DNA from 2 places in the Mesorhizobium sp. M7A.F.Ca.CA.001.04.2.1 genome. Region 2 is predicted to be linked to the other one. Evidence: riboswitches for the same ligand, from Rfam matches in the RefSeq annotation. Region 2 holds a riboswitch; the other holds the start of a gene.
The links. A riboswitch is a leader RNA that binds a small molecule or an ion and turns the genes downstream of it on or off. The one in region 2 is predicted to bind thiamine pyrophosphate.
Positions count from the first base shown of each region.

Region 1: linked by a shared signal. The riboswitch ahead of EN955_RS32030 (YkoF family thiamine/hydroxymethylpyrimidine-binding protein) and the one ahead of thiB (thiamine ABC transporter substrate binding subunit) in region 2 are both predicted to bind thiamine pyrophosphate.

Region 1 is NZ_RZQT01000188.1:3,962-8,671, reverse strand. Features, by position in the region: gene EN955_RS32045 (ABC transporter substrate-binding protein) at 1-445, opposite strand, end outside; gene EN955_RS32040 (ABC transporter ATP-binding protein) at 442-1,206, opposite strand; gene EN955_RS32035 (ABC transporter permease) at 1,203-1,955, opposite strand; gene EN955_RS32030 (YkoF family thiamine/hydroxymethylpyrimidine-binding protein) at 2,060-2,668, opposite strand; TPP riboswitch at 2,659-2,772, opposite strand; gene EN955_RS32025 (hypothetical protein) at 2,953-3,285, shown strand; gene EN955_RS32020 (GSU2403 family nucleotidyltransferase fold protein) at 3,568-4,671, shown strand.
Region 2 is NZ_RZQT01000055.1:22,753-27,462, forward strand. Features, by position in the region: gene EN955_RS18560 (ABC-F family ATP-binding cassette domain-containing protein) at 1-1,078, opposite strand, end outside; gene EN955_RS18565 (thiamine diphosphokinase) at 1,080-1,739, opposite strand; TPP riboswitch at 1,827-1,941, shown strand; gene thiB (thiamine ABC transporter substrate binding subunit) at 1,985-2,983, shown strand; gene thiP (thiamine/thiamine pyrophosphate ABC transporter permease) at 2,992-4,617, shown strand; gene thiQ (thiamine ABC transporter ATP-binding protein) at 4,610-4,710, shown strand, end outside.

The DNA.
Region 1 (4,710 bases), on a different contig from region 2:
CGTTTTCCCAGGCACTGCCGAAGCCGCCATAGATCAAGCCGTCGAGGCTTCTCGGGCTTACGATCTCGTTGCGTGCCGCATTGAAGACCACGCGGCCGGTTTCGGACTGCACCACCGCATAGACGCCCTTCAGGTCCGCTCCGGCGGTTCTCTGGGTGAACAGGCTGATGGTGCCGTTGATGCCGAAATCGGCGACGCGATTTGCAACCAGCGTGCCCGCACCGGTATCGCTGTAAGGCAGGATGTCGACCTCGAGCCCGGCCTCGCGATAGAAGCCCTTGTCGCGGGCGACGAACAGTCCGATGTGGTTGGTGTTGACCGTCCAGTCGAGGGCAACGGTGACCTTTTGTGCCGATTGTGCTTGGGCTCGCCCCGATCCGGCAACGAGCGGAAGGCCTGTGGCAAGCGTGAGCAGCAAGGCCTGCCGGCGCGTCAAGTCAGTCATGGTCGTGTCCTTTTGGATGGGTTGGGGTTGAGGATGATGTCGAGGATTTCGGCCTCGAGCGCGCTTGCCTGCCGTGCGGCTTGGCCGCCAAGGCTGCGCGGGCGCGGCAGCGGCACCTTGATTTCACGCACGATGCGGGCCGGGCGCGCCGACAGCACATAGACGCGGTCGGACAGGAACACGGCTTCGCGCACGTCATGGGTGATCAGCAGCGCCGTCCAGCGGTGATGCCGCCACATCTGTTCGAGCCAGCGCTGCATGGCGGTGCGGGTCAGTGCATCGAGCGCGCCGAACGGCTCGTCGAGCAGCAGCATGTCGCGCTGCTGCACCACGGTGCGCAGCAGGGCCGCGCGCTGGCGCATGCCGCCCGAGAGCTGCCCGGGGAAATGTCGCTCGAAGCCGGCAAGCCCGAACTCGGCAAACAGCGGCGCGACGCGCGCCCGCGCCGCCTTGCGCCTGATGCCTTGCACTTCGAGTCCAAGCGTCGCGTTGTCGAGGATGCGCCGCCAAGGCATCAGCGCATCACGCTGCGGCATGAAGGCAAAGCGCTTGCCGTGGTCATCGAGCGGCTCGCCGTCGAAGAACATCTCGCCCTCGCCATGCTCGGCGCCGGTCAGAAGCTGGAACAGCGTCGATTTTCCGGCGCCCGAAGGTCCAAGGATCGAGACGAATTCACCGGCGCCGACGCTGAGCGAAATATCGGCCAGCACGTCGAGCCCGCCGAACGCCTTGCGCACATGCCGCAGCTCGAGCCGGTTCATCGCCGCGGCCCCTTCCCTGCGATTGCCTTGTCGGCTCGCTCCCAGGGCATGGCCAGGCGCTGCAGCAGCACAGTCAACCCGAACAGGACAAGTGTCAGCGCGGCGCTGACACCGACGGCGGCCAGCACCAAATCGGGGCGGAAATTGTTCTTGGCGTTGAGCATGTATATGCCCAGCCCCTTCGCGGCACCGGCATATTCGGCGAAGATGGCGCCGACCACGGCATAAGTGATGGAGATCCTGAGGCCAGCAAAGAAGTAAGGCAGTGCTGAAGGCAGCCGCGCCAGCACGAAGATGCGCCGGCGCCCTGCTCCCATGGCGCGCAGCATTTGGCCGATCTCGGCCTCGGTCGACTCATAGCCCTCGACCAGTGCGACCAGCATCGGAAAGAAGGTGACCAGCGCCACCAGCATGATCTTGGGCGCCAGTCCGAAGCCGAACCACAGCACCACCAGCGGCGCGATCGCCACCAGCGGCAAGGTCTGGCTGACGATGAAGACGGGAACCAACGCGCGGCGCAGCGGCTGGAAGAAGTCGACCAGCATCGACAGCGCAAAAGCGGCGCTGAGCGAACAGGCAAAGCCGAGTAGCGTGGCGCGGATGGTCGGAACGGCGTTGTTGGCCAACGCCTCGCGATTGAGCATCGCTTGCTCGAGGACGCGCGACGGCGCCGGCAATATCGTCGGCTTGATGCCGGAATAGGTGGCATAAAGCTCCCACGCCAGCAGGAGCAACCCGACCGAGACCATGGCCGGCACTGCCTTGGCAAGAAGGCTCGCGATCCGGCGCGAAGCGACTGACGATGAGACCACGGGAGATAACCTTTGACGGCCGCGCGGAAGCGGCGGCAGCTTCAGACAGCCGACGGGCTGTTGGCCGAGACCGTGACGTCGAGAGTTACGTGGCCGGCGCCTGGTCCGAAGCGACAGAAGGCCTCGTCCAGCGCCGAAAAGATCGCACCGGCATCACCGCGCAATTTCGTGCAGAAATGCTTGGAACGCTCATAGACGCCGGACTGCTTGAGAAAGTCGATGCAGCCGTAAATCTCGTCCATGTGGTCGTCGGTGCCCATCACATAGAGCGAGAACTGCGCGGCCGCCGGCTGGCCGGTGACAGCAGCATTGCGCACCGCCGCGATGGCCGCATCCCTGCGCGGGCCGAGTGGCCCGACCGGCCCACCAAGTGCATCGGAGCGGCAGATCGGATCGTCCGGCTCGCCAGGGCAGCCGCGCGAGATGGTGGCGGACAACACGCAATGTTTGCCGCTGCGTGCCGCCGCCACGAAGAGGTCGCGCATGGCAGGAAACAGCACTTCGGGCGGCCCGACCAGCAAGGTCGAGATGTCGTCGGTCTCGATCCTGAGCTTGTCGCGCCAGGGATCGAGCGCGCCAAGCCCGCCAAGGATGACACCGACGAAATCGTCGGTCATGGGATATAGGGAAATCTGTGCGCCTGAAAACACCGCCCGCCTCGCTCCGCTGGTATTACCCAGATCAGCTTCTAGGGTCTGTGGGCTTGCCGCCCCCGTCTCAGCCCCGACCGTACGGAGCACCCCTGTGGATGTGCGCCTTAAAGCATCATTCGGGTTGAAGGGAAAGCCGTTTTTCAGCACACTGCGCCAAAAGGATTGCGCCAGTCGTGGTGCGCCTGAGCGGAATTTTGTCGGGAACCTTCACTGCCGCGACCGGTTGTCCCCATAGTCGCGATGCGATCACCTTCGTAAGAATGAGCGACGAGTTCACAGAAATGGAGACAATGAAAATCCTCGCAGCTTCGGCTCTCACCATTGGCCTGGCGACATCAGCCATGGCGCAAAGTGCTGACGATAACGGTGCAAACGGAGGCGGCAGCGGCAAATCGGTGACGGTTGAGCCGAACACGCCGGCTTCACCCAATACGGTCGAGCCGGACACTGTGGACCCGGGCATAACCAACAGCACGACCGGCATGCCCGATGGCATGAATTCCAACGCGGATGAAAACTGCCCGGCCGGTCCGCAGGGCGCACAGCCAGATGCCAACGGCACCTCGCCGGGCACGGCTTCGCCGACAGTCAACGACAACCATTGCGGCAAGTAAGTTGTCGCCAATTGGAGCGAAAACCCGCGGAGCGAATGCTCCGCGGGTTTTCGGCGCATCGTTAATCGCCGGACAGCGTCTGACGGCCGGTATGCGCATGCCGCAGGAAATCGACGCAGGCGCGCACCGCTGGCGGTGTATGGCGCTGCTTCTGATAACAGGTCGGGCGATTATAAGGTTTTCGCAATTTTCTTATAACCACTTGAAACCAGGAGCAGAAGCGCGCAGTTATAAGAGAACTGCAAATTTCTTATAACGCAAAGACCCTGGTCGGACGCCGCCATGAAATCGATCGATATTGCTTATCGCACTCTGTTCGCTGAACTCGTGCAACGAAGCCTGGATGCCTCGTTCCAAACTGACTTCTCGACGGCAGGCAATTTCGTACGGGTTCCGGTAAAAGGCCGCGACTACTGGTATTTCGAGGAGACCAGACCGAAGACGACAAGACGATATGTCGGTCCGGCCGACGATCCCGAGATCGCAAAACGCGTCGCCGCCTTCAGGGAAATCAAGAGCGATCTGAAAAGCCGTCGTAAGCTCGTATCGACGCTTGTTCGCGAGGCCGGGTTGATGGAGCCGGAAAAATTTACCGGCGATATCGTCGAAGCTCTTGGCAAGGCCGGGTTTTTCCGCTTGCGGGGCGTACTTGTCGGCACGGTCGCATTCCAGACCTACGCCGGATATCTGGGCGTAAGGCTGCCGGGGGTAGCGCTACAGACAGGCGATGCCGACTTTGCCCAATTTCACTCGGTCTCCGTCGAAGTGGGCGACAGTCTGCCACCGATCATGAATGTGCTGCGCGATATCGATCCGTCGTTTCGCGAAATTCCGCACCGAACGGATGCCAATCGCACGACCCAGTTCGAAAACGCTTCCCGCTACAAGGTCGAATTCCTGACCCCAAATCGGGGTAGCGACGACTACGCCGACCACGCGAGCGCGATGCCGTCGCTGGGCGGCGCATCGGCACAACCCTTGCGGTTCCTGGATTTTCTGATCCGCGAACCCGTAAGAACCGTCTTGTTGCATCGATCCGGAGTCCCGGTACTGGTCCCCTCACCCGAGCGATATGCCGTCCACAAACTGATTGTCGCCTCTCTTCGCCAAGCGAATGCAAACGGCGCGGCAAAACGGGAAAAAGATGTTCTTCAGGCAAGCTTGCTGGTCGAGGCGATGGCAACTGCCCGCCGGCAAGATGATCTCGCCGTGGTGTTCTCCGAAGCTTGGAATCGCGGTGCCAGCTGGCGCGATGCAATCCAACGAGGTCTTCGTTTACTCGATCCCGATCGGCAAGACACGGTCGAGACAATCGTTCGAAGGGCACTTTCGGATATTGGTGAAGAGCTCGATGGCTTCACCGACGCGACAAGGCGCGCTGACTGAAGGTGTTTGGGATGCGATGATGCCGCTCGACGACTCCAT
Region 2 (4,710 bases):
GCGGGTCGACCGCCTCGCGCTTCTGGTCGAGCGTGGCGATCTCCAGATTGGTGCCGAGCCGCACCGAACCGGCGTCCGGCTTCATCTCGCCGGTCAACATCTTCAAGAGCGTGGTCTTGCCAGCGCCGTTCGGCCCGACCAGGCCAACGCGATCGCCGCGCTGGATGCGGGTCGAAAACCCCTTGACCACGGTGAGATCGCCAAAGCTCTTTTCGATATTTTTGGCCTCGATCACCAGCTTGCCGGACTCGTTGGCGTCGCTCGCCACCATGGTCGCCGACCCTTCGGCGCCGCGATGGCCGCGAAAACGCTGGCGCATGGTCTGCAATTCGCCGAGACGGCGCATGTTGCGCTTGCGCCGCGCCGTCACGCCGTAGCGCAGCCAATGCTCCTCACGCACGATCTGGCGGCCGAGCTTGTGCTGCTCGCGCTCTTCCTCTTCTAGCACCAGGTCGCGCCATTCCTCGAAATGGCCGAAGCCCTTGTCTAGCCTGCGGGTCTGGCCGCGATCGAGCCAGACGGTGGCGCGCGACACGCGCTCGAGGAAGCGGCGGTCGTGCGAGATGACGATCAGTGCCGAGGAGGTGCGGATGAGTTCTTCTTCCAGCCATTCGATGACCGAGAGGTCGAGATGGTTGGTCGGCTCATCGAGCAGCAGGATATCGGGCTCGGGCGCCATGACGCGGGCAAGGGCGGCGCGCCTCGCCTCGCCGCCCGACAGGTCGTTCGGACGTTCCTCGCCCGACAGTCCAAGATGCTCCATCAGATAGCTGGCGCGGTACGGATCGTCGGCTGGGCCTAGTCCGGCCTCGACATAGGCGCGGACAGTGGCAAAACCCTCCATGTCGGGCATCTGCGGCAGATAGCGGACGGTCGCCGAAGGCTGGCGGAACACCTCGCCATCCTGCGGCTCGATCAGGCCGGCGGCGATCTTCAGCAGCGTCGACTTGCCGGACCCGTTGCGGCCGACCAGTGCGATCTTGTCGCCGGCCGAGGCGGTCAAGGCGGCGCCATCGAGCAGCGGCGTGCCGCCGAAAGTCAGTTTTATCCCGTCGAGGTTGAGAAGGGGCGGGGCCATGTCAGCTTTCAGGTAAGGGATAGGGATGAGCGAGCAGCATCGCGCGGCCATGGCCGAGCGCGATTTCGAGGCGGCCCCCGGTCTTGTCGGACTTGACCTCGTTGGAAATGGTCAGCGACGAACCGAAGGCCACCTTGACGTGAGCGAGCGGCCATTTGGCGCCGGTGACGGTCAGGCCGTCGAGCTCGGAAAAGCCGAGCACCGAAAACAGCGTGCCGTCGGCATAGTCGAAGCCGGCCGTTCCGCGCAGCAGGGGGATGCCTTCCTGGGCGCCGCTGGTCAAAAGCACATCGGTCCCTGCTTCGGCCAGGCGCAAGGCAAGCGCCAGATGCAGAAAAGCGTGGTCGGCGCGCTTGCCGCCAAAGGCGCCGGCAAGCACCAGGCGGGTCGCGCCGCGCTCCAGTGCGGCGGCGATGGCCAGTTCGCCATCGGTCTGGTCTTTTTCGGCCGGGAAGGTCCGGCGCGGCACGGAAGCGAGATCGTCCGGCAGGTTCGCCGGCACGGAATCGAAATCACCCACCCACAGCTCCGGCACGAGACCCAGCAACCGCGCATGACCGATGCCGGCGTCGGCGGCGATGACGCGGGAGCCTTTGACCTGACGGTCGAGCCGTGGCGTACGGATGAGATCGCCGCCAAGCAGGATGGTGAATGTGCTCATATCGTGTGGCCCTTATCAGCCCGGCACGGGAAACGGAAGGCGGCAAACTCCCGCTTGCATGGCGGATCGGCCCGGCCTATGTGTCGAAACGCTCTAACGGGGTGCCGGACGCGATCTTCGCGGACCGGCTGAGAGGCAGTCTCGCCAACCCGCTGAACCTGATCCGGTTTGTACCGGCGGAGGGATTAGACGTTTCGGACAGTCCGACGCCTCAATTCCTTTCAATTCGAACGAAGGAGGCGCCGATGCGCACGCTTTTATACGCTCTTGTTTCAGCAACGGTCGTGGCCTTGTCCGGGCCCGCCTTGGCCAAGGACAAGCTCACCGTCTACACCTATGAGAGTTTCACCGCCGACTGGGGGCCGGGTCCCGTGGTGAAGAAGGAGTTCGAGGCCGAATGCGGCTGCGACGTCGACTTCGTCTCGGTCGCCGATGGCGTCGCGCTGCTCAACCGCGTCAGATTGGAAGGCGCATCGACCAAGGCCGATATCGTGCTTGGCCTGGATACCAATCTCACCGCCGATGCCAAGGCGTCAGGCTTGTTCGCGCCGCATGGCGCGGTGACGGATGTCAATGTGCCGGGCGGCTGGAGCGACGACACTTTTGTCCCCTTCGACTACGGCTATTTCGCTGTCGTCTATGACACGCAGAAGATGAAGACGCCGCCGAAGAGCCTGAAGGAGCTGATCGAAGGCAGTGCCAACGACAAGATCGTCATCCAGGATCCGCGCACCTCGACGCCAGGCCTCGGCCTGCTTCTTTGGGTCAAGTCGGTCTATGGCGACAAGGCACCCGAGGCCTGGGCCAAGCTCAAGGCCAAGGTGCTGACCGTGACGCCGGGCTGGAGCGAGGCCTATGGGCTGTTCACCAAGGGCGAGGCGCCGATGGTGCTGTCCTACACGACGTCGCCAGCCTACCACATGGTCGCCGAGAACACGGAGCGCTACCAGGCGGCCTCCTTCGAGGAGGGCGAGTATCTGCAGATCGAGGTGGCGGGTATCACCACGACAGGAGCCAAGAATCCGCTGGCGGCCAAGTTCATGGCCTTCATGACCGGGCCGAAATTCCAGGATGCCATCCCCGAGACCAACTGGATGTTCCCGGCAGGCAAGACCGACAAGCCGCTCAATCCGGCCTTCGACAAACTGGTCAAGCCGACGAAGACCTTGCTGTTCAGCCCGCAAGAGGTCGCCGCCAACCGCAAGGCCTGGGTCGATGAATGGCTGGCGGTGATGAGCAAATAGGCAGCGCGATGGCGCCGGCGCATTCCACGGATTCCCGCGTCAGTGCCGGCATTGTAGCGCTCGCTGCAATCGCGCTGCTGATCGGCGGCGCGTTTGCCGGCCTGCTTTTCGAGGGCGCCCATGATTTCTCGGGCGCCTGGGCAGCCTTCGATCCCTATCTGCTTCGCGTCATTCGCTTCACGCTCTGGCAAGCGGTCCTGTCGACGCTGCTTTCGGTCATCCCGGGGCTGTTTGTGGCGCGCGCTCTGTCGCGGCATCCACGTTTCTTCGGCCGCGCCTTCATCCTGCAGATCTTCGCCGTGCCATTGGCGCTGCCGGCCATCGTTGCAGCGCTCGGCATCCTGGCGCTTTATGGCCGTGCCGGCTATTTCGCCGGCGTGCTTGCCGTTATCGGCGGCGGAAGCTGGCCGGGCATCTATGGCCTGTCCGGCATTCTCGTCGCCCATGTCTTCTTCAACCTGCCGCTGGCGACGCGGCTGTTCCTCGAGGCGCTGCAGACCATACCGGCCGACCAATGGCGGCTGGCGAGCCAACTCGGCATGGCGGCGCGGCCGGCGTTCCGGCTGATCGAATGGCCAACGCTGCGCGCCGCACTGCCCGGCGTCGCCGGGCTTGTGTTCATGCTCTGCATCACATCCTTCACGATCGTGCTGACGCTCGGCGGCGGGCCGGCCGCGACGACGCTTGAGGTCGGCATCTACCAGGCGCTGCGCTTCGATTTCGATCCCGCACGGGCCGTTGCACTGACGCTGCTGCAGATCGCCTTGACCTTTATCGTGGTGCTGGCACTGACGCGGCTAGGCGCCAATGTGGTCGGCGACACCAATTTGCCGGTCGCGCAACGCCGCTATCTCTCGGTCAATCGGAGCGAGACCTGGTTGAACGCGCTACTCATCGTCCTGGCGCTGCTGTTCGTCGTCGGGCCGATGGCGGCAACCGTGATGGCCGGATTGAGTGCCGATCTCGCCCGCTTGGCCGGCGAGGCCACTGTCCGGCAGGCAACGCTGACCAGCGCGGCGCTCGCCTTCCTGTCGGCGCTGCTTTCGGTGATGCTGTCGCTGGCGCTGACCATGGCGCGGCGGGCACTGGCGCTGAACCGCCGTGCCGGCGCAAAGACACTGCTCGAGCACGCGACCGATACAGGCGCCGGTTTTGTCCTGGTCGTGCCGCCGATCGTCGTCGGCGCCGGCTGGTTCCTGTTGTTGCGCCATGTCGGCGATGTCTTCGCCATCGCCCCGGTCATGGTCGTCACCGTCAACGCGGTGATGGCGATGCCGTTTGCGCTCCGCGCCGTGCGTCCCGCCTATGATGCGGCGAGCGAGCGTCACGAACGGCTCTGTGCACAGCTCGGCATTGCGGGCTGGAACCGGCTGATGCTGGTCGACTGGCCGTCGCTGCGGCGACCGCTCGCCACGGCCTTCGCTTTCGCCATGGCGCTGTCGCTCGGCGATCTCGGTGTCATTGCCTTGTTCGGCAGTGATTCCGTGCAGACATTGCCCTACCTTCTTCTGGCTCGGATGGGCAGCTACCGCACCGAGGATGCCGCCGGCCTCGCACTGCTGCTCGGCCTCGTCTGTCTCGCGTTGATCGTGGCGGCGCACTGGCTGGGAAGGGAGGAGGTCCGTGATGCGTGAAAAGGCGGCCAACGGGCTCGCGAAGGGCGCGCCGGTGCGGCTGGACAAAGTGTCGTTCAGCTATGGCAGCTATGGCGAGGCGCCGCTTGTTTT